DNA from 3 places in the Photobacterium sanguinicancri genome. Region 2 is predicted to be linked to each of the others. Evidence: predicted binding sites of a transcription regulator. Region 2 holds the regulator's gene; each other region holds the start of a gene.

Region 1 (8,193 bases), 290 kb from region 2:
GTTTCGCCTTCTTCTTTCTTAACGCCACCAGCAGTAATCAAATACGTTTTTAATACACAATCTAGTGCACCATTCGCTAATTTGAATTGCTTGTCTGCACGCATACGAATGCAGCTAAGTAGCTCATTAGAACCAGAATACAGCGCTGCAGTTGAACCGGCGAATGCCAGTTTAAGACGGTTACCCAGCTCTGTGTATAAGCTGATCAGTTCAGGTGTTGTACCTAAACGCTCACCGTAAGGTGGGTTACATATTACAGTACCCGCATCAAAACCCTCAGGGGCTTTCAGCTCGGTTGCATCACCTTGTTGGAAGTTGATTAGCTCTTTAACACCTGCACGACCTGCGTTATCACGGGCAATGGCTAATACGCGATGTTCTAGTTCAAAACCAAAGAACTTAGTCTCAACTTTAGCAACACCACGGCGTGCTTTTACAGAAGCTTCTGCATGAATTTCAAGCCACGCTTCTTTATCAAAGTCTTTAATTGACTCAAAACCCCAACGCTTACGTTTAAGGCCAGGTGCAATGTCTGCCGCCATCATTGCGGCTTCAATCAACAATGTACCTGAACCACACATAGGATCGAGTAAGGGTTGCTCTGGTGTCCAGCCACTTTTGATAACAAGTGCAGCTGCGTGAGTTTCACGTAATGGTGCACGACCTGCTTCAGTACGGTAGCCACGTTGGTGAAGACCACTACCGGCCATATCAAGACCTAGCACACCTTTCTCGCCAGAAAGACGCATATGAATGCGAAGATCAGGCTGGTCACGGTCAATATTAGGACGGCGAAGATCTGCTTTCGTGAAACTGTCCACGATTGCATCTTTTACTTTCATCGCACCGTATTGGCTATTACGGATTTCACGGTTAGTACCGTTAAAATCAACGACAATGCGTGTCGCGTTATTGAAGTAATTTGTCCAATTGATCGCCGCAGCGCCAAGGTACAGATCCATATCATCACGAACGTTGAATTCGCTCAGTACTTGGATGATACGCGATGAGATGCGTGTCCATAGACAACAGCGGTAAGCCGTTTCTTGATTAGCTTTAAAGCGTACGCCCGCATGGACGACTTGAACGCTTTGCGCGCCGAGTTCATTAAGTTCTTCGGCTAGGAGGTTCTCAAGACCTCGAGATGTGATTGCTAGATATTGATTCATGGAGTTCTTTTCGCACTTTAGTTGTTCGGAATTATAACCGAAAACCCCAAAAATACCTCGCGAATCAACGAATGCTTTTCATATTTACTTAAAAAACACTCAGTTAATGCGCTGTCACTGCCAAACTACCAACAAAACATCGGCTTATTCTCGTATCGACACGCGGTTTGTGTACTTACCGATACAGAATAGACCTACAACATAGTTACACCGTCACTAAATTATCACTAAGTTCACAGCAGCTAGAAAAAGCACCTCTTCTATCTTTCTCGTACATGTATAGCGCCAAACGCTTACCAAAAAAAGGGGCATATAAAACACCCCAGAAATATCGTCCACACCAAGAAACAATCTAGCCTTTAAACAAGTATGTACAAGCGAGACAACTCTACAAACTATCCGTTTAACATTGTTTCCATAAAGAAACACAAGCTTCAACTATCTGATATATAAGAATTAAAACAAAGCACTCACTCTATAAAACTTTCTTAATCCGTTCTTCATGTGCAATATTCACTTCGACATGGCTCTATCATCGCTATTAAGCTTAACCATAGTTACCCTTCACTTTCCTGTTGGGACGCAATGGAAACACAAGGTGTAACCCACTTACATAAACAGGGAAAATGAGGAAGTCGCGCGCCCATATCTTTGGTATAACCAAGTTATGAATGGTATTTTTTTGCATTTATAAGCGTAAAAGGGGCACAAAAAAATTACATTTATTCGTGATTTTTCTGAGTGATATCACTTCTATCGTACAGTTAACGACCACCAGCGCGCTCAGAAAATAACCACCCAAAGAGTCGATAGAAGATTAAATTCAACATAAATTAGGGTGCTTAATGGGTGATTTGGTGGCCTGGGGTTTTGTAGGCCGTTATATCGAGAGTTTTAATCGGCCTGAATGTATAAAAATCATATATCGTACTTCTAACTCCTACCCTCTTATTCGGACAATCAGAATAGAGTTATGCTAGCGAGCTAACCTCTCCCTTTACCTCAGGGCTTTGGCTTTGGGCACGCCTAGTATTAAGACCAAGATGCTCTATTGTGCCTGCTGATAGTAAGCTAGCCCTATAAATTAGATAACGTTAGATTGAATAAGAAAGTATTGGGGATTGGCACTGAACAACCGCATTAGGCCGCGGAATTAGACGAAAGTCTTCGATCAATGAACGTCAGGCAGTAAAAGGAATGGCATGGAGACGCCCAGAGCTTAAAGAATAAGGGGCATAATATACATTGGGGTTAAGCTATCTATAGTCGGATCATAAGCATGATGTGACTGTAATTATAGCGCCTGTAAAAGTCTTTTTAAGGAAAAACTAGCCAACTAACGCTAAGCCTAGGTGCAGTTCTTCTACAAACGGCGGTATACGGTCATTCATTACTTTGATGGTATCGCAGTAGTTCATTTCTTTTGTGCTATTGAGTGCTAGAGTCTCTTGTTCAGCCAACATACACAAGCTAGCACTCCCACTGTTTTCAATAACAATGAACTTACCATGCCCTGTTTCTGTCGCTAACGTTACTATTTCGCCTTGTTCTGGCTCATAACCATGAGACTGAGTTTGGAAAAACCAACTTTTAGGCATCATAGGTTTGTGAAACCGGCCTGCGGCAACGGCATTAAGCGCTAACTCGGCTTTACGTGGCTTTGGAAGGTCTAGATGTTCAATGCTACTTTTGAAGGTTTCAAAAGCGGTAGCATCTTCAACAGTGAAGGTGTTTTCCTGCATCGCGCAAGTGATCAAGAATTTTGCTGGAATCGCTGTACGAAAAACCATTTCATTCCCCAAACTTAGCATTAGGGAATTATGTTGTTGGTCAAAATACCACTTCCATGAGTTATTTGGCTTTAGCACGCGAACGCTCCAGTTTTAGTTCTTTATACTGTTTATCCAACGACTTACAGAAAACTTTAGAACAATTTTACTTTTACACCGACAAAAAAAAAGGGGAAATAAATTCCCCTTTCATTGTTCATCATTGTGTAATTTTGACAATCGCGTCGCTAAACTCACTTTCAAATGTGCTTTTAGCCCTTGATAGGTTAAATATTCGTCACAATGTCTTTAACCAGTTTTGGACCGTGATAAATGAAACCAGAATAGATTTGAACAAGCTGAGCGCCCGCTTCCATCTTCTCTCGTGCAGAAATTGCTGAATCAATACCACCCACACCGATAATCGGCAATTTGCCATCTAGCTCTTCAGCCAAACGACGAATCACTTCAGTGCTTTTGTTTTGTAACGGACGACCACTCAACCCACCCATTTCATCGCAATGTGGTAAGTCTTTTACCAAAGTACGATCAAGCGTGGTGTTAGTACCGATAACGCCATCGATTTCATTTTTGATCAGTGACTGTGCGATTTGCACAATCTCGTGATCTTCAAGATCTGGCGCGATCTTAAGTGTTAGTGGAACATACTTACCGTGCTTTTCTGCAAGCTCTTTTTGTTTCTGCTTAAGTTGAGCCAGAAGATCATCAAGTGCTTCACCGTACTGAAGCGTACGTAAGCCCGGAGTATTTGGAGAAGAAATGTTAACCGCAATATAACCTGCGTGCTCGTACACTTTATCCATACAGATAAGGTAATCTTCAGCACCCTTTTCTATTGGCGTATCTTTGTTTTTACCAATGTTGATACCAATAACACCATCGTAGTTCGATTTTTTAACGTTCTCGATGAGGTTATCAACGCCAAGGTTATTAAAACCAAAACGGTTGATGATACCTTCAGCTGGAATCACGCGGAATAAGCGTGGCTTGTCGTTGCCAGATTGTGGACGAGGTGTCACCGTACCCACTTCAACAAAACCAAAACCCATTGCACCAAATGCATCAATACATTCGCCGTTTTTATCTAGGCCAGCGGCCAGACCAACAGGATTTTTAAAGGTAATGCCCATCACTTCAACAGGACGATCAGGAACATGTTGACGATAGAATAGATCTAGAGGAGTGCCGGTAAAGCGAGAGAAGTTCTGAATGGCAAGATCATGTGCTTTTTCAGCGTCAAGCTTGAAAATAACAGATCGTGCGAGGCGGTATAACATAGTACCTCCGAATAAAAGCCCCGTATAAACGGGATGACATTATTCACACATTCTTAGTTAACATCAATCAGAATTTTAAGAAAATCATACCTAAAACAGTAAGTTATAATTAACCTGATTATTTACAATGAGTTAGTAAAAATTAAATTTTACTTTATAAGCAAACGTTTACGCTGTTAGTGTAATTTTTCCCCCTTTCAGTCCAAACAAGCTCTGTGTTTATCGCTTAGTTCTCTCTTATCTCTATTAAAAATAACAAGATTTGACACCAAGCCTATTCATATAAGGCATAAATGGATGAGTAAGCTTTAAAAACATACGTTTTAAAGGTAAGTTAAACGCATAACAAAGTAAAACCATGCTTCTTTGAATCTGGTTTGGCCAACAATCATTTCAATAAGGCCGCTTATGACATTAAATAAACTTCGTTTTGAACATGGTGATGATGAACTTCTGGACTTTTATCGTCGTCAGCACATTCTTAAATTTGTTACTGCGGTAACCATCTTCACTTTTATACCACTCGGTATTAAAAATTTACTGATAGGTGAAACCTTATTAGGCCTTTCTCTCCTCGCTTTCGAGCTTAGCTTCGTCATAGAAATGATTGGCTTACTTTATGCTGAACGCAAAATTATCGGCAATGGCATTCCACTTTCATTACTCGTTATTTGTATTAGTTTAAGTATTTATGAACTCGGTATGCTCGTGAGTTATTGGGTGTACCCTATTGTTGTAACACTGGTTTTCATCATTCCTCGACGTCAGGCACTTATCACGAATGCCTGCTTAATTGTTGGTTGTAGCATCGCATCTTTTCATCATGTCGATTGGCAGTTTGCTGCTAGGTTTCTGTCGTCACTCATTGCCTGTGCCAGCATAGCCCATGTAGCCATTGAAGCAATCCATCGCCTTCAAGTTGAACTGCGTTATTTATCAACCCGTGATGCATTAACTGGTGCATTGAATCGCCATCAACTTGATGCGTTTATGAACCGTTCCATTACTCAAAAAAAGCGCGGGTACTCTGCTTGTGTCGCCTTAATAGACATCGATCATTTCAAACAAGTAAATGATCTATATGGTCATGATGTCGGTGATGAGGTGATCAAACAAATCGTCGAAATCATCAATAAACACACGCGGGATTTAAATCTTTTATTTCGACTTGGTGGCGATGAATTCTTACTCTTATTTGATAACACCAATATAAACGAAGCCTATAAGGTACTAAATAAGCTCAATGAGCAGATCCGTACACACCACTATCCTTACCATGCAAAAATAACAATGAGCGCGGGTTTAAGCCCAGCTTTCACTAACGATGATGCGGTTAGTTGGATCAAACGTGCAGATATCGCTTTGTATCAATCAAAAGAAAATGGACGAAATCAAATTATAATTAACGCAGTAAGTGACAGTGTAACCAACCTTGATTTCAATTTAGATCAACAGGTTATGTAGTAAAACTCATATCGAAGGATCTAAAAAGGATCGTTTAAGTTTGCTTTCAGTATGGTTCCTTATTAACGAATAACATCCAACAAAAAAGCCAACGCAATGCGTTGGCTTTTGATTAATATAACCGTATTAGTTAGATGCTAGAACGGCAGTTCAAGTTAAGTAACATCAACTCTCGTAATGCAACAGAGAACTTCGCAAACTCATGAACATTACCAACCTTAAACTCAGCTAATACACTTTCCCAGCGTAAAATAGCTTTATCGTGCTCTTGCATCCAAGCTTCAATACCCTGCTCTGGCGTTGAACCATCAACCATAGCGGTAATAACGGCCGATGTTAATTGACGCTGCTGCCAATCAAGATCTTCACGGAATGACGCACGAGCAAGAGCCTGCCAGTGGTTATCAACCGATTGATTATTTACTTGCTGTAGGAACCAGTGCAACGAAAGTTCAGCCCCTAATACAAAGTAGATACGCGATATATGGTCAATTTCTTGTTTAAGCTCTTTAGCAATCTGTGCGATATCCATTGCAGAGTACAAACTACTTAAACGTGCAATATTATCTGCAAGCGCTTGTGGAACGCCTTTGTCGACCATGATAGCAGCTTGATCTTTGTGTTCCTGAACCTCTTCAGTTACAAGGTAACGTTCTAAATTCTCATTCAACGTGTTCACAACAGGTTGATAAACACAAATTTGCTGCTCTATACCTAACTTACGATCACGATTACGTAAAATCCACCGTGTCGCACGGCGCAACATACGACGACAACGATAAAGCATGTCGTACTGTGTTTCTGCCGACACGGCATTGTCTAGCGCTCGAATTTGATCAAAGAACTTATCAAAGTTGAAGACACTACGCCCTACTGCATACGCTGAAGAGACTTCAGCAACTGTTGCTCCCGTTTCCTCTTGTAAGCGAGTCACAAAGTTACAACCCATCTCGTTCGACATTTGGTTCGCAAGCGAGGTTGCAATCAGTTCTTTACGCAGTGGATGGCTGTCCATTTGCGCACGGTATTTCTCTTTTAACTGTGCAGGGAAATACGCTGGTAACAACCGAGCATGGTACGGATCATTGGAGATTTCATCCGTTACAAGCTGCTCTTTTAGTACCATTTTTCCGTAAGCAACTAAAACAGCTAGCTCAGGGCGTGTTAGGCCGATGCCTGATTTCTCACGCTCTGCCAGTGTTTCGTCATCCGGTAAATCTTCAAGTGCACGATCCAACTTACCTTCACGTTCTAAGTGATGAATAAAGCGAATTTGCTCTTTTAGCAGCTGCACTTGCTGCTGCTGTGTTACGGAAATTGATTCGCTTTGACAGTAAGCATCATCAAGTACGATCTCGCCAACTTCGTCTTCCATGCTTTCTAGCAGAAGGTTACGTTGCTTATACGTTAGATCCCCACAAGCCACTAAACTATTAAGTAAGATCTTAATATTCACTTCGTTATCGGAGCAATCAACACCACCTACGTTGTCGATGAAATCGGTATTCACCAATCCACCGCGTTTAGCAAACTCAACACGGCCAAGCTGGGTCATACCTAAGTTACCGCCTTCACCCACTACTTTTGCACGTAGCTCATTGCCATTGATACGCAAAGCATCATTCGCGCGGTCACCTACATCCGTGTGTGTCTGAGATTCAGCTTTAACGTAGGTACCTATACCACCATTCCATAGTAAATCGACTTCCATTTGTAGAATCAAACGGATCAATTCGTTTGGCGGCATCGTTTGTTTACGTGTCCCCAGTAGCTTTTGGATCTGCGGCGTCAGTTTGATCGACTTACTGCGGCGAGAGAAGATACCACCGCCTTCAGAGATCAAGCTTTGATCATAATCTTCCCAGCTTGATCGTGGCAGATTAAATAAACGTTCACGTTCTGGCCATGTTTTTTCTGAATTTGGATTCGGATCAATGAAGATATGCATGTGGTTAAATGCAGCGACTAGGCGAATATGTTTCGATAGCAGCATACCATTACCGAATACATCACCCGCCATGTCACCCACACCAGCACAAGTGAAGTCTGTTGTTTGGCAATCTGTACCTAACTCGCGGAAATGGCGTTTAACTGATTCCCATGCACCTTTTGCTGTGATACCCATTTTCTTATGGTCGTAACCATTTGAGCCACCCGATGCAAAAGCATCCCCCAGCCAGAAGTTATAATCTTCAGAGACAGAGTTCGCTAAATCAGAGAATGTCGCTGTACCTTTATCTGCCGCAACAACCAAATACGGATCATCTTCATCATGGCGAACCACATTGGTTGGTGGAATTAGCTCACCATCAATAATGTTATCTGTTACATCAAGCAAGGCACGGATAAAGCGTTTATAACAGCGCTGACCTTCCGTCCAAATCTCTTCACGCGTTGTCATTTGTGGCTGACGCTTACAAATAAAGCCACCTTTTGCGCCAACAGGTACAATAACTGTGTTCTTCACTTGCTGCGCTTTAACCAGACCCAGGA
Region 2 (8,193 bases):
AGTAGCATGACTAAAGCTGGAGGGAGTAGGCTAAGAAGAACAAAGGCACGGAATAACTTTGGCCATTTGTTAAATTTGTCTTTGAATATGTGGTCTGTTTGCCCAGGAAAAGGCTTTGAACAGAGCATACTTGCCTCACTTTTTGCAATCTATAAAGAGACTGCACGTTGGTTATGGCGAAGGTTATGAAGCGTCATTAAAGTGGCGCTACCTTCATGCAACAGTTGCCATAAGTAGTTAAAAACAATTTTTTGACGTTGGTTGTTCTGCTGCTAGCCAGTATTTTACTTATTTAAGGTAAGATTAAAAGTTAACTGATGCTTTTGTGAACAGTATTTGTGAGAAGAGTCAATCTTTGACGTAATCCTGACATTCAGGAGGCTGGAGCTATAAAAAACGAGGCCAAAGCCCCGTTTTTTATATTGTAAAAAGTGTTGTTTTTGACCGAATGGCTTAAGGTAATAAACCTAACAACTCTCCGCGTCTTGTTTCACTGATCACCGACCAATGTCTGCCGCTGATCGCGCCTTCTAAAGCCCAAAGCAACTCGATGTTGAGATTATTATCATGTGTATCGAGTAGTGCTTTATAAGCATCAATAGCGCCAACTTCTACAAGCTTGTCGACAGTATCAATACCTACTTTTTTCAGCATACGTTCATTCGCTAACCGTAAATTGGGTAAATCTTTGATACGTGAAGGCCCAACTTTACTTTTTGTTTCTTTGTCGTTATTTGCACCGTCTAAAGAACCGCGTGCGTGTTCAATGATCATCTCTGGAGTATTCCACCAGGTATCAGGTATTGCAAAATGCTTAGTCACAACGGGAAAACCGCGTTTTTCATAAACATAAGGGGTTAAGTCAGCTTTTTTAAACTGCTCAATATTTTTAGCATTGGCACGAAGGTGTAACTTATTTTTTACGACAAGTGCAAACATCGTTTCACCTGAAAAAATGCCAAAACCGCCAAACATGGACCGTGATTTAACACTGTCAAAGCAGTCGAATAATTTTAGGGTGTCTTTAAGTATTGGTTTATCCATGCGACTTCTCGGTGAAATAAATCTGGGAGTCACCTAACATATAAGCGAGGAGTTTAGATTAGCAAAGCACACTTAATATATGTCAAAAGCATGTCAAATCCTGAAGCAGGTTTTGCGTTAAATCCATCGGTAACCCCGCTACCTTAAAAGTGTTAAATGTTACCCAAATAACACTCTGTTAGGCCGGAAGCTTTGCGTCCCATTCTTTCAAATGGTTTGCCTTGTTCGTGACTGAATAAGCATATCGTAAATAGCAGAAAATCGTTTAACTTACGGGGGTCAAAGTGTGATGTTGCTTCAATTATTACTATTAAGAGAGAGAGAATATTCAGGTGTGAAATGAAATGAGCAGTAAATTGAAGAGAACTATTTCAATTTTATAAGTAAACTTATTGTTATAGATTAAGTGTTTGTGTGAAAAAATCGAATTTTAAGCGATGTGAATTTATAAAAAAACCGACGTTTAATATTGTCGGTTTTTTGTTTTTTTATGCGCAATAAGAATAATTAATTGAGCTTATGAACTGACTTACGGACAACGAGTGCCGGTGACATTTCAAAAACACGGGTCTCATGTTTTTTATCTTTTACGCGTTCCATCAAGATTTCAATCGCTGTTTTACCTAAGCGGCGTTTAGGCTGGTGGATTGTTGTCAAAGGTGGCGAGAAGAAAGGTGCTAGCTCGATATTATCGTAACCAATGATTGAGATATCTTCAGGCACTCGAATTCCATGTTGAACGAAAGTACTGATCATCGCCATTGCCATAATGTCGTTAAAACAGAAGATAGCAGTAGGGCGCTCTTTCATTGCAATAAACTGTTCAGCTGCTTGTACGGCAGTCTCACACTCGAAGTCACCTTCAATGATCCAATCTTCATTAATATCTAGATCAGCTTCACCCATCGCTTTTTGGAAGCCTTTCAAGCGTTCACGACAGGTTGATTTTTCATTGTGGCCAGATAGACAGCCAATCTTAGTGTGGCCATTTTCGATAAAGTGCTTGATCGCGACATAACCACCGACTGCTGCGTTATCTTGGATTTTATCTGTGTGTGGGCTTTCTGGGCCCCAGTCCATCACAACCATAGGTAGATCACTTTGGCGTTCTAATAGATCTAATAAACGCTGGTCGAGATCTGAACACATAACCATCAAGCCATCTACACGCTTTTCAGCCAGCATGCGCAAGTAATCACGTTGCTTAGAGAGGTTACCTTCGGTGTTACATAGAATTAAGGTATAGCCTTCTTTGTAACAGTATTCTTCTACGCCATGTACAACTTCAGCAAAGAACGGGTTAGTCGATTTCGTTACTAACATACCGATAGTGCGAGTAGTATTACATTTCAGGCTGCGAGCAACAGCACTTGGCGCATAGTTCAGTTCATCGACGGCAGCCAACACTTTCTTCTGTGTTGCTTCTGCTACGAAGCGTGTTTTGTTTATCACGTGAGAGACTGTTGTCGTTGAAACACCAGCCATACGTGCAACATCTTTAATCGTTGCCATAGTTATTCTTCTAATAATTGCAATAAAGAGGGTCTAGCTAAGCCATCCAACACGCCTACTCTTTTTACGTTGAGTGCATGTGTCGCTTTAGACCTTCCATAAAAGTGAAAAGCCGCTTCTCTAGGATGAGCGGCTTTTATAGATTAGGGTAGCGTTACATTGTTAATCGCTTGCGTTCACATTTTACTGAGTGTAGCGCACAGTGCAACGTTTCTGTTTATCAAGATGGTAATACTTGATAGACATCAACAATAATAATGTAACTATGGTGATTTTTGATGCGTTAGTATGCATTCGCATGGGTAATGTAATAAATACGCAAGTAAAGTGCTACAAAATCACGGGGTGTTTGTGCACCGGATGCTCTGTCATAGTGACTGGCCAACCGTAGACTCGTTCAATGTTACTCGGTTCGAGTGCGTGCCACGCATCGCCATCTGCTTGTATTTTGCCATTATTCACAATAATCAAGCGATTGGCATATTGTGCCGCTAGGTTTAGATCATGCAATACAACGATAACGGCAGCGCCAGCTTTAGCCATGTTCTGCGCTAATTGTAACGTCTTATGCTGATGAGCCAAATCAAGAGCCGATGTGGGTTCATCAAGCATTAGAATCGCATTTTCATTTGCTTCACTCAGTTGTGTCAGAATTCGCGCAAAATGAACTCTTTGCTTTTCTCCGCCAGATAAAGAGGGATATAACCTGTCGGCGAGTGTTGTGACATCGGTCTTTTCCATCATTTCAGCTGCTGTCGCCGTTGCATCCGCGCGGGGAAGATCGAGTGGTAAAGCACCGAGTTCGACTACTTCTTGTGCGGTAAATGCAAAGCTTAAACTACTGTGTTGAGGTAAAACGGCTAAATATCGGGCTAACGCTTTAGCTGGCCACTTAGCTTGGTTCTTATTATGAATGCGGATATCACCTCCTGCATCCAACTCGCCACACAGTACTTTGAGTAGTGTACTTTTGCCTGCGCCGTTAGGTCCAAGTAATGCGGTCACCTCACCATGCCTAATCTCGAGATTAAAATCATCAAGTAAGATTTTACCACCAAGGCTGAGGTTTAACCCTTTAGCTGCGATCGCAACGCTATCATGGTGGGTCGACTGCCATTGATCAGATATATGAGCATCAACCATCATGATAAGCGACCTTTTTGTTTAATAAGTAACAGAATAAAGAAGGGGGCACCTAAGATGGCGGTAATGATCCCTACGGGCAATTCAGCGGGAGCCGCAATAACACGGGCGATCATATCTGCAATCAGCAAAATTAATGCGCCAAGCAAGGCTGATAATGGCAGTAAGCTTTTATGGTTAGGCCCGGTAAGCATACGGCCTAAATGTGGAATAATAAGACCAATAAAGCCAATCACGCCTGTTAGCGATACGCACACTCCCACACCAGCAGCACACAACAAAATTAGGCTGCGTTTTAATGCTTGGACATTCACACCCATGTGTTTTGCTTCAGCTTCGCCAAGTAGAAAGGCATTTAGAGCGTTGGCCTTGCGATCAAACACCCACATAAGAATACCGAATGTTGAGAAGGCGAGTGCGATACCTGGCCATGTAGCACCCGCGAGTGATCCCATTGTCCACAGTGATAAATCACGTAGAGCTTGGTCATCGGCAAAGTAATTCATTAAGCCTAAAGCTGCGCCAGAAAGTGCTCCGATAGCCACCCCAGCGAGTAGCATGATAGTAACGGATGTTCCGTTTTTATCTGTCCCCAGTGTATATACCAACCAAGTACTTACTGCGCCACCAAGAAACGCCATGATAGGCACAGTACCTAATGTTAATAGGATCGGGAAAGATGATGCTAAAGAACCAAAAAGAACAATAGCCAGTGCAGCACCTAAACTCGCACCACCTGAAACCCCAATGATGCCAGGATCGGCCAACGGATTTCGAAATAGCCCCTGCATAACAGCACCACATAAAGCGAGAATGGCACCAATCGCAATACATAATAGTGTTCTTGGCAGCCTTATTTGTTGGATCACTATCTGGATGTGTGCGGGTAATTCACTTTGCCAAGGCGTAAAGGCTTTTAAGCTTTGACTGAGAGTTATAGCCATAGGGCCAACAATCACGGATGTAGCCACCGCAAGGAAGAGCAAGCTCAACCCAACGGGGAAAACGATTTTTAATGGAAGTCTTTGGATTTGCATAACGGACACGTAATCAATACTCGACGATTAAGGGTAGAAAACGCGGTTTAAGCGTTCTGCTTCACTGAGGCTTTTAAGTCCAAGGCCACCAATAAGTGCCGTGCCATCAATAACAACAACGGCTTTATTAATGCCTGCTGGGGTGGCAGCAAGGAGTGGAAGTTCTTTGAATAGACCGTCAGCTTGGCCGATTGAGTTGTAAGTACGGCTACTTAGCATGATGATATCGGGTTGCATTTCAAGCATAGATTCCGCGGAAATCGGCTTATAAGACTCCACTTTTTGCGCTGCTGGGTTAATACCACCCGCAAGATTAATAACGGTATCTGCTGTTGTATTGCGTCCACCTACAGTTGCAGGGCGACCTTCATGAATCGATAGGAATAAGACTTTTACAGGCTTTTTACTTACGGTAGAAGCACGTTTGTTATTGTTTTGAATATTAGCAACTTGCTGCTTTACCTTTTCTTTTAGCTCGTTTGCTTTGTTTTGCTTACCTGTGATTTCGCCAATGCTATCTATACGATTTAGAAGATCATTCACTGTTTCGCCTGAATTGAGAATATTCACCTCAACACCAGCCTGTTTCACTAGGTCGAGGGTAGTTTTTGGCCCCATTTCTTCCGAACCTAATAAGCGAGTAGGGGTTAACGCGATCAGGCTCTCTGCAGATAATGCGCGATGGTAACCCAGCGTCGGGATATTTTTATTCACTAAGCTTCTGCTGGTGGCATCGACTGCGACAATGTTTTGCTCTGCACCGATAGCATTTAAAAGTTCAGTAATGGCTGAACCTGCACTGATGATACGCTCATTAGCCAAGCTTGATGTGGCGGTTAAAAGCAGAGTTGTAGCTAAGACTAAGCGTTTCATGATGCTTCCTCTTCCATTAGTAATTGTGTTGCTTTGATTTCATGTTGTTGAAGTAGTGCCAAAAGCTTGAGCATGTGTTCGACTGATGCGCCTTTATCTGCACCAATAACAACGGGCTTTTTAGGGTTAGCTTTTACTTCTTTTAATAAGTTGATGCTAAAGCTTTGCCAGTTATTCGCTTCTTTACCTTGTAGAGCCCAGTAGGGATCTTTTGCCAATAAGTTGATCGTAATGGGATCAGCATGGGTTTCTTGTAACACTTCGGTACTTGTTTGCGGCAATTCCACATCAAGGGATTGAAGTTTCACACTGGCTGTCAGTAATAAAAACACCATTACAATGAAGATGATATCGAGTAAAGGCGTAAGATCAGGTTTGAGTTCGTCACTGTCCCATGAGGTGTTTGATGCGCGGATCATGGTTGCACCTTAGATCCATTCATTACTGCTGCGGTTTGGGTTGCTGCAGAGCTTTCAGTTACTGCTGAATCATCTGAGGTATGGAAGTTAATGCCTTCAATCCACAGGTTACAATGATTGAGTGAGTGCTCTAATTTAGAGGTAATGCTGTCAGCCCAAACGCCTAGAAGTTGTGATCCAGTAATAGCGGGTAGGGCAATAATCAAGCCTGCGGCTGTGGTGCGCATGGCAAGGCCGAGCCCGTCGGCAAGATCGTTTGGAGTGACTGACCCCGTTGATGCTGCAATGCCCTTAAACATATCAATCAGACCAAGCACTGTGCCCAATAAGCCAAGTAATGGGCTGATAACCCCAATCAGTGCCAGTAAGCGCAGCCCAGATCGCAGTTGTTTACGTTTTTGCTGTAACCAAATACTGGCTGCATCTTCTCGCAATGTTTTGTCGAAATGACGATGGGCAATTAACATTGCTACGCCTTTATAGAGCAGAGGCCTTTTTTGCTTTAGATCGGTTACGAGTTGATCAAGCTGTGGTTGGTTATTATGATCTTGTTTAGCCAAGATCGTATTGATTTTAGAATGGCCAACTCCCGTACAGAGTAAGACTTGAATGAAACGCTCCAGCAAAATCATTAAAGTGATTGCTGAACATAAGAAGAGAGGCCAAGCCATTAGGCCAAATTGTTCTTGAAAGCTTGTGATGGTGTTCATGCCTTAATCCAACTTGAAACGAACAGGAATGTGTACACGATGCGCAATAGCTTGCCCATCGACGATATAAGATGAAAATTGCCAGCGTTTAATGGCAGCTAACGCTGCATCGTCGAGTACATTCGTGCCCGATGACTTCACTAGTATTTGTTTAATTTGTTTGCCTGAGCTGTCAATCCAGACTTCAAATAATACTTTGCCTTCTAGCGCTCGCCGTTGAGCGATTTTTGGGTAACTAACTGGACTTGGCGTTGAACTGAAGTTTGGCTTATTAACCAGTTGTGGAGGGCTATTTACCCCTGCGGCCTCTTGTGCTTTTACTTCAGGTTTTGGCTGTGAATCCGCTTTACTAACCATTTCCTCTTTAGGCTTGGTTGTTTTTTCTGCAGGATTCACCGCGTCCTTTTTTACGACAGGCTGCTTTTTCTTGGGTGTTGCCTTTTTAACAATATCTTTTGTCACCGGTTGTTTAACGGCTTTCTCTTCTGTCACTTTGGGCTTTTTCACCAAACGTTTTTGCTCGGTTTTCACTTCTTTTTTCGGTTTGGCTTTTACCGCTTTGGTTGGAGCTTCAGCAATTGTTTGCGGTTTCGGTGCTTGTTGGGGAACAGACACTAAATTTAATGAAACGCGGGTAGATTCAGTACCCACAGGCATTGCCATAACCATAGTGTTGGGAATCGCTGAGAAGACTAGGCTATGAAAAAGAACAGATGCCGTACCTGCAAGTAAATATCGTTTTGTATTCACGGTTTCATCTACCACGCTGAAATAAATATTGCCTTGTGAACGCCACCAACTAACAGAACTATCAAAAGTGGTTTTCAATAAGATTTGAAGCCATTATCCACGAAAGACGAATAATATCAATTATCATTTGCAATATTATTTGAGTCTGAATATCATGCTTTCTGAAACAAGGCAGATCGCGAAGTAGTAACTTGCTTATATAAATAAAAACAATGATATAGATGTAATTTAGTGCTGTTAGATACCGTGGTGAATCAGATATATCAATTGAGCGGCTGCAATCAGAAAGTATTGTTAAACGTGCTCATAAAGCATCAATTAAGGTTTGATTTTCAATCTCAACGAAAGTTAAGTTTTAGTCTTTGATGATGGGCTAGCCATCGCTAGCATTGTGTAGTTCAGTGATTGCTCTCGCTGATCGTTGCAAAAGAGGCTGGTATTTTTCCAGCAAATAGCCATGAAACAAATAAATGAAACAGTCTCCCAAGTTGTCTCTGAGTTACTAACGCCCGAAGTGACGGGTATCTCAACACCTGATCCATTGCGCTATGCTTTTCAACAAAAGAAATCGGCGCATGCAGGGGGGCAATCTACGGTTGTAGATAAGAGTCAGCATCAAAATGTCGCTCAGTTGGTTATGAACCAAGTACCTGAGCAGTTGGGTAAACGTTGTTTATACGTACATATCCCTTTTTGTCGTGTGCG
Region 3 (8,193 bases), 1.4 Mb from region 2:
TTTTTTGCTGTTAGGAGTCATAGATGAAAGTCGTTGAGGTTAAACACCCACTTGTTAAACATAAGATTGGCCTTATGCGTGAAGGTGATATCAGCACTAAGCGTTTCCGTGAATTAGCAACGGAAGTTGGTAGCTTGCTGACTTATGAAGCAACGGCAGACTTCGAGACGGAAAAAGTGACAATTGAAGGCTGGAACGGTCCAGTTGAAATTGATCAATTGAAAGGTAAAAAAGTAACAGTTGTGCCTATTCTTCGTGCGGGTCTTGGCATGATGGACGGCGTACTTGAGCATATGCCAAGTGCACGTATCAGCGTTGTCGGTATCTACCGTGATGAAGAAACACTAGAGCCAGTACCTTACTTCAACAAACTAGCATCAAACATTGATGAGCGTATCGCTCTTGTTGTTGATCCAATGCTAGCAACTGGCGGTTCTATGATTGCAACACTTGATCTTCTTAAAGAGCAAGGCTGTAAATCATTCAAAGTGCTTGTACTTGTTGCTGCGCCAGAAGGTATTGCTGCACTAGAAAAAGCACACCCAGATGTAGAGCTATATACTGCAGCTATCGATGAGAAGCTTAATGATAAAGGCTACATCGTACCTGGTCTTGGTGATGCAGGTGATAAAATCTTCGGCACTAAATAAGCCGAATTGATTTTACGCATAATAAAAAGCCGAACCTTGGTTCGGCTTTTTTGATCTTGTGATGTGCTCTGTCCCGAATTGTATTGGCACATTGAGGACGCAGTATGGCAACATCTTTTAGCTATGAAATAGACATAAAAACGGCAACCATAAGGTTGCCGTTTTTATTATTTGGCTAGCTGTTATTTCTCAATGCCATCAATCTGCGCATTATCAACAACGTGTGATTCACCCAGGTCATCTGGTAACACAAGGTTAAGCAAAATCGCGACGATACCGCATAGGCTGACACCTTGAAGGCTGAATTCGCCGATACCAAAAGCCATGCCACCAATACCAAATACCAGTGTTACCGCTACAATCACAAGGTTACGTGCCTTGTGTAGGTCTACTTGGTTTTTAATCAGAGTATTTAGGCCTACTGTTGCGATTGAACCAAACAGCAAAATCATAATGCCGCCCATTACAGGAACTGGAATGGTTTGTAGTACAGCGCCAAGCTTACCAACAAATGCCAATACAAGTGCTGTTACAGCGGCCCATGTCATGATGATAGGGTTAAAAGCTTTGGTTAGCATTACTGCACCGGTGACTTCTGAGTAAGTTGTATTCGGTGGCGCGCCAAACATCGATGCTGCAATTGTTGCGATGCCGTCACCCGCCATAGTACGGTGTAGACCCGGCTTTTTAAGGTAGTCTTTACCGGTGACATTTGAGATTGCCAACATGTCACCCACATGCTCAACCGCAGGTGCGATCGCAACTGGAATCATGAATAGCACTGCATTGATGTTGAATTCAGGGTAAGTGAAGTTAGGCATTGCTAACCAACTTGCTTGTACCACAGGCGTAAAGTCGACCACACCAAAAGCAAGGCTGACACAGTAACCCGTAACAACACCCGCCATGATAGGTACGAGTTTAAAGAAGCCTTTGGCAAATACGCTGAATGTGATTGTTGTAAGTAATGAGGCGGCAGAAATCCAAATCGCCGCATCACCGTTAACCAGTTGGATGCCACCGTCCCCACTTTTACCAACAGCCATGTTGACTGCAGCTGGTGCCAGACCTAAGCCTATTACCATGATAACTGGGCCAACAACGACCGGCGGCAGTAATTTATGGATGATTCCGACGCCGCGAACTTTGATCACAACGCCCATGAGTACGTATACAACCCCTGCCATCATTAGGCCACCCATGGTGCTGGCTACGCCCCAAGTTTGGATGCCGTACATAATAGGAGCAATAAAAGCGAAAGATGAAGCGAGGAAGATAGGAACAGAACGTTTGGTGATCACTTGGAAAAGAAGGGTACCTATACCTGCACCAAATAGGGCAACATTGGGGTCGAGGCCAGTTAGTAACGGAACCAGCACTAATGCACCGAATGCGACAAATAACATTTGTGCACCTTGGAGAACCTGCATCATTTTTTTATCCACCTTGTCAAAATTTGGTCTTCTAAAAATAAAATCGCGCAATCCTATCACAGTGGCAAACGATTACCTATGCTTTGAAATAGAGTTTTTTCTATCACTGATATGGATACATCCCTTTTGTACGGAGCATCACTAATTCCTGTAAGCGATGCGATATTTCACTTTGGTTTTGCGGGTACCACAGACTTTTTGCTGAGGAATGGCAGATCTGAAGGCGGAAAAATATAAAAACATGAAGATTGACTAAAATCTGTCACGATATCGGGGCTAAGAGGTTGCTGCTGATAGGCAAATCACCTTATGATCGGAATATATCTAAATGATGAATGAGTTTTCTATGCTGCGTTTTGCTTTTTTTATGTTGGCGTTATTGGCGTTGCCTTTGAATGCCGCCACAGTGAATAACTTATATCAGGCTCAGGTTGTATTACCAGACACTGATAAGCAATCAGAACAAACCGCGCGTCAGCAAGGCCTTGAGCAAGTGCTGGTGAAAGTGTCTGGTCAGAGTCAGGTGGTCGATAACGAGGTTATTCGCAAGGCGTTATCAAGCTCAAGCCAATACATTAGTCAATTCGGTGTTGGATCGCTAAATGGTCAACAAACCTTAGATATGACTTTTGATCGGGTGCAAGTTCATAACTTATTAGCTCAAGCCAATGCAACCGTATGGAGCGATCAGCGTCCTGCCGTTTTAGTTTGGTTAGTAAAAGAGAATAACCGTGAACGCGAAATTGTATGGGATCAGACAAGCAACCCACTGCAAACGGAAATGAATACCGCAGCTAATCAGCGTGGTGTACCAGTATTGATGCCTATTGGTGATTTTGAAGATATTACCGCCGTCACAGTACCTGATTTATGGGGTGGTTTTGTTGAGCCTGTTGCAAATGCGAGTTTACGTTATAACCCTGAAGCAATTTTGATTGTACGAGCACGTGAAGATGGCAGTAATGTCTCGCTTTCTTGGCAGCTTTTTGAGCAGTCGGCTGATCGCTTGGTTGCATCACAAGTTGCGCCTAAAGAAGGTCGTGCGAGTGGTGAGTTAGCGGTTGCAACACGCGAAATGGTTAATCAGATTGCCGATCAGTTGGCTGCAAAATATGCCGTGCAACTGGGGGGCGAAAGCCGAGGCCTATTCACCATTAGTGTGGCGAATATTCAAACGACAGAAGATTTCTTTACACTTGAGCGCATGTTAACAAGTTTAAGCTCAGTTGCTTCGGTAGATGTGCAACGTTTACATGGTGATAAGGCGATGTTTGGTGTAAACCTGTTAACGACTGAAGATGCGTTTAAGCGCGAACTGTTGTTGGATCGTCGTATGACTCCGCTTTCTGAAAATAGCTATACAGGACAAGATTTAGTTGAGAGTGATAGCAATATTAATGTTGTTAATCAGGAGCAGAGTATTAGTGATACTGATGTCTCGCGTTCAGAGCAAGACGTAACGACCAATACCGTGATCGTCGGTGATGGTGTGGTATCACCTGAAAAAACGACAGCTCCAGAAGATTCGACATTAACGGAAGGGAGTGTAACCCAGCCGCGTTCATCTGATGTTGTGATGCCATCTGAGGTTGCTGTAGAAAATCAGTTCTATTGGCAGCCTTAACTGTACCAAGCGGCGACTGAATCCGACGCGTTAGATATAAAAACGGCTGCAGATGATGCAGCCGTTTTTTTTAGCGTTGTTAAATGGCATTTATTGCCACTTATTTGTCTTGATGCCTTGCGTGCTCTTCTTTTTCGACTTGAGAAAGGCGTGGCAGTTTCGTTCCTAGTTCCCGCCCTCTTTGACGGGCAAATACGATATTGCCGATGAATGCACACGATGTAATGCCAAGCTCTACTGCTGCTAACCAACGTTCTGCAGGCTCTATCCATAAAATGGTGAGTGCATGCAGGAAGTAGAACATCAAAATGAAATTAGCCCACGCATGAGTGTAGGGCTTTGCCTCGAGTATTCCTTTTAAAGGTAATAGCAGCGGAAATACCCACATGAGCATAATGATGATGTTATTGAGGTGAGGGTGCGGCGAGATAACGCCCTGCCATAACGCGACCCACAGTAATAAGCTTAAGTTACTGGTTAACGCAAAATAGCGTAGATTCTGAGTTAAAGGTTGCATTGCTACCATAAACACCTTCCTTGCGAGTGTTTGTTTTCCATCTTGGCTTTAAGCTCCGTTACCACGCTCTCGAATTGTTTTCGTGTCCGAGAGATTCCAGTAAAGGAAAAACTTAGTCAGCGAGTTTTTTAGCTGTTTGTGCAAGACGCTTTCCTAGCGCCTGTGCCAGTAACATTTCATCCTGATGTAACCCATTACCATTATTTAGGTGAGAAGCCCCATAAGGTGTACCGCCATGCTCCGTAGTGTGGAGTTGTGGTTCAGAATAAGGAATGCCAACGATGAGCATCCCGTGATGGAGCAATGGCAGCATCATGGATTGTAACGTGGTCTCTTGCCCACCATGCATAGACGATGATGAGGTAAAAAGACTTGCAGGCTTACCAATTAACGCCCCTGATAGCCACTGCGCGCTGGTGGAATCAATAAAGTGCTTGAGTGGCGCAGCCATGTTACCAAACCGAACTGGGCTCCCTAATGCTAAGCCGCAGCAAGTTTGTAAATCGTGGTGATTAACCCAAGGATCGCCATCAACTGGGGGCTGCGTTTGCAGCCCTTGCTCATTAATGTCTGGCACCGTTCTTAATACCGCTTCGCAGCCATCAACTTGTTCGATGCCACGGGCTATCTGACGCGCTAATTGTCGCGTACTGCCATGACGGCTGTAATACAGCACTAATATTGAATGCATTAAAGAATATCCAATACTTGCTCTGGTGGGCGACCTAGTGCGGCTTTATTGCCATTGACAACAATTGGACGCTCGATAAGTTTCGGGTTTTCTGCCATTGCAGTAAAAAGTTGCGCTTCAGTAATAGCGTCATCACCCAATGCTAATTCTTTATAAATAGCTTCTTTGGTGCGCATCATTTGGCGTGCCGAATCAAACCCAAGTTGCTTTAGTAGGGTTTCAAGTTCCGCAATGCTTGGTGTTTGATCTAAGTATTTGATGATGGTTGGTGTAATGCCTTTCTCTTCAAGTAGCGCTAATGTTTCACGGCTCTTTGAACAGCGAGGATTGTGATAGATCGAAATAGACATGGTTTCTCCATTTTTAGTTTTGATCCTCCCTGGTAACGTGTTGAGCGCGTAGGGAGTGATGCTTCATTGTAAGGGAATAAAGCGGTATTGAAAGGCGTGTATCAGTGGCTTTGCTATCGCGATCACGCGAGATCGGTTATCGCGATAGCTTGTATCAGGTGTTGTGAGGATCTTATGCGTATTTACAGTGCTGCAAACTTTTCACGAGATAAGCGAAGTTGGTCGATCCGAGCATCGTAACGCGCTTGGTCGAGTGAATTTATCTCAACTAATTGACTGGCCTGGATATAGTTTTTTATGGCTTTATCCCACAACCCACGCAGTGCGAGCAATTCAGCTCGGGCTGCTAGTTCAGCTGCTCGATTTCCTTTTTCCCCTTGTGCTTGGGCAAGCATGTACCAGCCATTGGTATCTTTCGGGTTATCGTAGGTATAACGCAATAACATCGATAAGCTGTCATCGACTTTCCCTGCTTCTTGGTAGGTATGGGCAAGGTTTAAGCGTAATACTTTTTGCTCTGGACTTTGCTTTAAAGCACTCTGTAAGCGAGTAATTGCGGATTCATATTTTTTTTCGCCAATGTCTAAATCGGTTGCGGAATCAATGAAGAAACGATTGTTTGGTTCAGCGGCCAGTAACGGATCGAGTAAGGCATGGGCTTGTTCATATTTACCCGTATCTATCAGTACTAAGGCTTTACCATAGTTCAGCGCGATTTTTTGTTGGCCTCTGGCCTTTTTCAGCTTACGGTCAAACCAATCTAATGCCGCGTCGCTTTCCAACCCAGCAAAACGCGCCACAATACGTGAGCGAGCCAGTAGATAACGATCTGATGGTTCTACCCGACGTGCCGGATATTGACTTGCTCGGTTACGGGTATCTGAAATACGATCTTCCGGTAAGGGGTGAGTCAGCAGCATCGCTGGAGGTTTGCTTGCATAACGATATTGATCGGCTAGGCGACCAAAAAAACGTGGCATTGCTTGTACTTCAAAGCCTGATTTAGCCAAAGTAGCAATACCGATGCGATCTGCTTCTTTTTCGTTACTGCGGGTGTAGTTGATTTGCCCTTGGACTGAAGCGGCTGTTGTTGCGTGCAGTGCAGCCATCCCAGCTTCTGGTGAGGCAATGGCAAGCATAAGAGACCCTATCATTGCGGCCATAGTCGCAGGTGATTTTTTGGCTTGATCTTCCATACTACGCGCTAAATGACGTTGGGTGATGTGTGCGATTTCGTGCGCCACAACAGAGGCAAATTCACTTTCTGATTTGGCATATAAAAATAAGCCACTGTGAAGTGCCACATAGCCACCAAAGAAGGCAAAGGCGTTGATTTCACGATTTTGGATCAGGAAAAAGTTGAATGGGGTACGGACATCATTTGCGTTAGCCACTAGGCGGTGGCCTAAATCTTGGACGTAATCGGCCAAAAGAGGATCGCTGATGATAGGTCGACTTGCACGCAGCATTCGCATGTAAGCATCACCATATTCCAGTTCTTTTTCTATTGTAAGGGTTGAAGCCGCAGTGGTACCAATTTCTGGTAAGCTGTTAAAAGTCTCAGCATGAATAGGCAAACTGCTACTCAATAATGCTGTGATCAGTAAATAAGCTGGGGCTTTCTTCAATCGGGACATAGAAATAATACAATCGCCTTTGGTCTGAATTGTTGGGTCCTAGCCCGGAAAAACAGGGACTATTAGCAATAAGACAATAGAACACCGTACAGGTTTCTTTTTTGTCGAGCAGATGTCATTTACAATGCGTAAATGGATAATAACTGTCAGCACACTGGAATGGAAACGCAATTGCTTAATTTAATGACTGAGCGCTGCCCTATGGCACTATTATTAGCCAAAAGGGCTGTTAACGCGTTGAGTTTGGGACAAAAGCTGGAGATTCATGTTTCTGATTCAGGCGCGAGACAAGATATTCCCCGATACTTAATCAATCATGGTTATGCTATTGAAATTCAGAATGACTCGGCGCAGTCATTGATTCTTTTTGTCACCAAAATGCAAAAATAGAGACAGTTATGCTCGATATGTTTAATCGCTGGTATAAGCGACGTTTTTCAGACCCAGATGCAGCGAGTCTGGTGGTTATCCTTGTGGGTGGCTTTTTAACGATTTATTTCTTAGGGAATTTGATAGCGCCTTTATTGGTGGCAATTGTGTTGGCGTATTTACTCGAATGGCCAGTTGCACGTTTACATAAATTGGGTTTGCCCCGATCGCTTTCCGTTACTGTTGTCTTATTGATCTTTGTCGGGCTGATGGTGATGGCGGTGTTTGGCTTAGTGCCTACCATTTGGCATCAGATTGGAAACCTGATGTCTGATGTACCGACTATGTTTAATGACTTGCAGAGTTATGTATCGTCATTGCCATCACGTTACCCTGACTTTGTGCAGCCACACCAAGTGGATACGTTCATGAATACCCTACGAGAAAAAGTATTGGGTATGGGTGAAAGCGTAGTGAAAGGCTCGTTAGCCTCGTTGGTGAGCTTAGCAGCACTCGGTGTTTATCTTATTTTGGTTCCGTTACTGGTCTTTTTCTTACTGAAAGATAAGCAAGAAATGTTGTCTATCTTAGGGACTGTGTTACCAAAGAATCGTCGCCTTGCCAGTAAAGTTGGCGCGGAGATGAATCAGCAAATTTCAAATTATATTCGCGGTAAAGTAACCGAGATCCTAATTGTAGGTTCAATCAGTTACCTGACGTTTGTGATTTTAGATCTGCGTTATGGCTTGTTACTGGCTGTCTTAGTCGGTTTCTCTGTGCTGATCCCATATATTGGCGCGGCAGCTGTGACCATTCCTGTGGCGATGGTTGGTTTGTTCCAGTGGGGTATCTCGCCTGATTTTTGGTGGCTGCTGGTGGCATACGGTATCATTCAAGCATTAGATGGTAACGTATTAGTACC

Evidence for each region. The regulator PurR, encoded in region 2, represses purine synthesis genes. The targets are predictions, from matches to a motif close to TNANGNAAACGTTTNCNTNA.
Region 1: pyrD (quinone-dependent dihydroorotate dehydrogenase) is a predicted target of PurR. The motif match lies at 4,393-4,412, and genes of this name have one in related genera.
Region 3: OCU87_RS03520 (uracil-xanthine permease family protein) is a predicted target of PurR. The motif match lies at 2,144-2,163, and genes of this name have one in related genera.

The regions. Positions count from the first base shown of each region.
Region 1 is NZ_AP024850.1:1,835,483-1,843,675, reverse strand. It holds gene rlmKL (bifunctional 23S rRNA (guanine(2069)-N(7))-methyltransferase RlmK/23S rRNA (guanine(2445)-N(2))-methyltransferase RlmL) at 1-1,169, opposite strand, end outside; gene OCU87_RS08845 (cell division protein ZapC) at 2,498-3,037, opposite strand; gene pyrD (quinone-dependent dihydroorotate dehydrogenase) at 3,226-4,236, opposite strand; gene OCU87_RS08835 (GGDEF domain-containing protein) at 4,645-5,700, shown strand; gene OCU87_RS08830 (NAD-glutamate dehydrogenase) at 5,831-8,193, opposite strand, start outside.
Region 2 is NZ_AP024850.1:2,128,719-2,136,911, reverse strand. It holds gene OCU87_RS10195 (hypothetical protein) at 1-128, opposite strand, end outside; gene OCU87_RS10190 (TfoX/Sxy family DNA transformation protein) at 454-1,044, opposite strand; cyclic di-GMP riboswitch class I at 1,170-1,275, opposite strand; gene purR (HTH-type transcriptional repressor PurR) at 1,552-2,556, opposite strand; gene OCU87_RS10180 (heme ABC transporter ATP-binding protein) at 2,887-3,702, opposite strand; gene OCU87_RS10175 (FecCD family ABC transporter permease) at 3,699-4,736, opposite strand; gene OCU87_RS10170 (heme/hemin ABC transporter substrate-binding protein) at 4,764-5,609, opposite strand; gene OCU87_RS10165 (ExbD/TolR family protein) at 5,606-6,028, opposite strand; gene OCU87_RS10160 (MotA/TolQ/ExbB proton channel family protein) at 6,025-6,738, opposite strand; gene OCU87_RS10155 (energy transducer TonB) at 6,742-7,488, opposite strand; gene hutW (heme anaerobic degradation radical SAM methyltransferase ChuW/HutW) at 7,946-8,193, shown strand, end outside.
Region 3 is NZ_AP024850.1:711,301-719,493, forward strand. It holds gene upp (uracil phosphoribosyltransferase) at 24-650, shown strand; gene OCU87_RS03520 (uracil-xanthine permease family protein) at 833-2,083, opposite strand; gene OCU87_RS03525 (DUF2066 domain-containing protein) at 2,412-3,707, shown strand; gene OCU87_RS03530 (DUF2069 domain-containing protein) at 3,808-4,233, opposite strand; gene wrbA (NAD(P)H:quinone oxidoreductase) at 4,337-4,915, opposite strand; gene arsC (arsenate reductase (glutaredoxin)) at 4,915-5,265, opposite strand; gene bepA (beta-barrel assembly-enhancing protease) at 5,448-6,902, opposite strand; gene OCU87_RS03550 (sulfurtransferase TusA family protein) at 7,062-7,292, shown strand; gene OCU87_RS03555 (AI-2E family transporter) at 7,301-8,193, shown strand, end outside.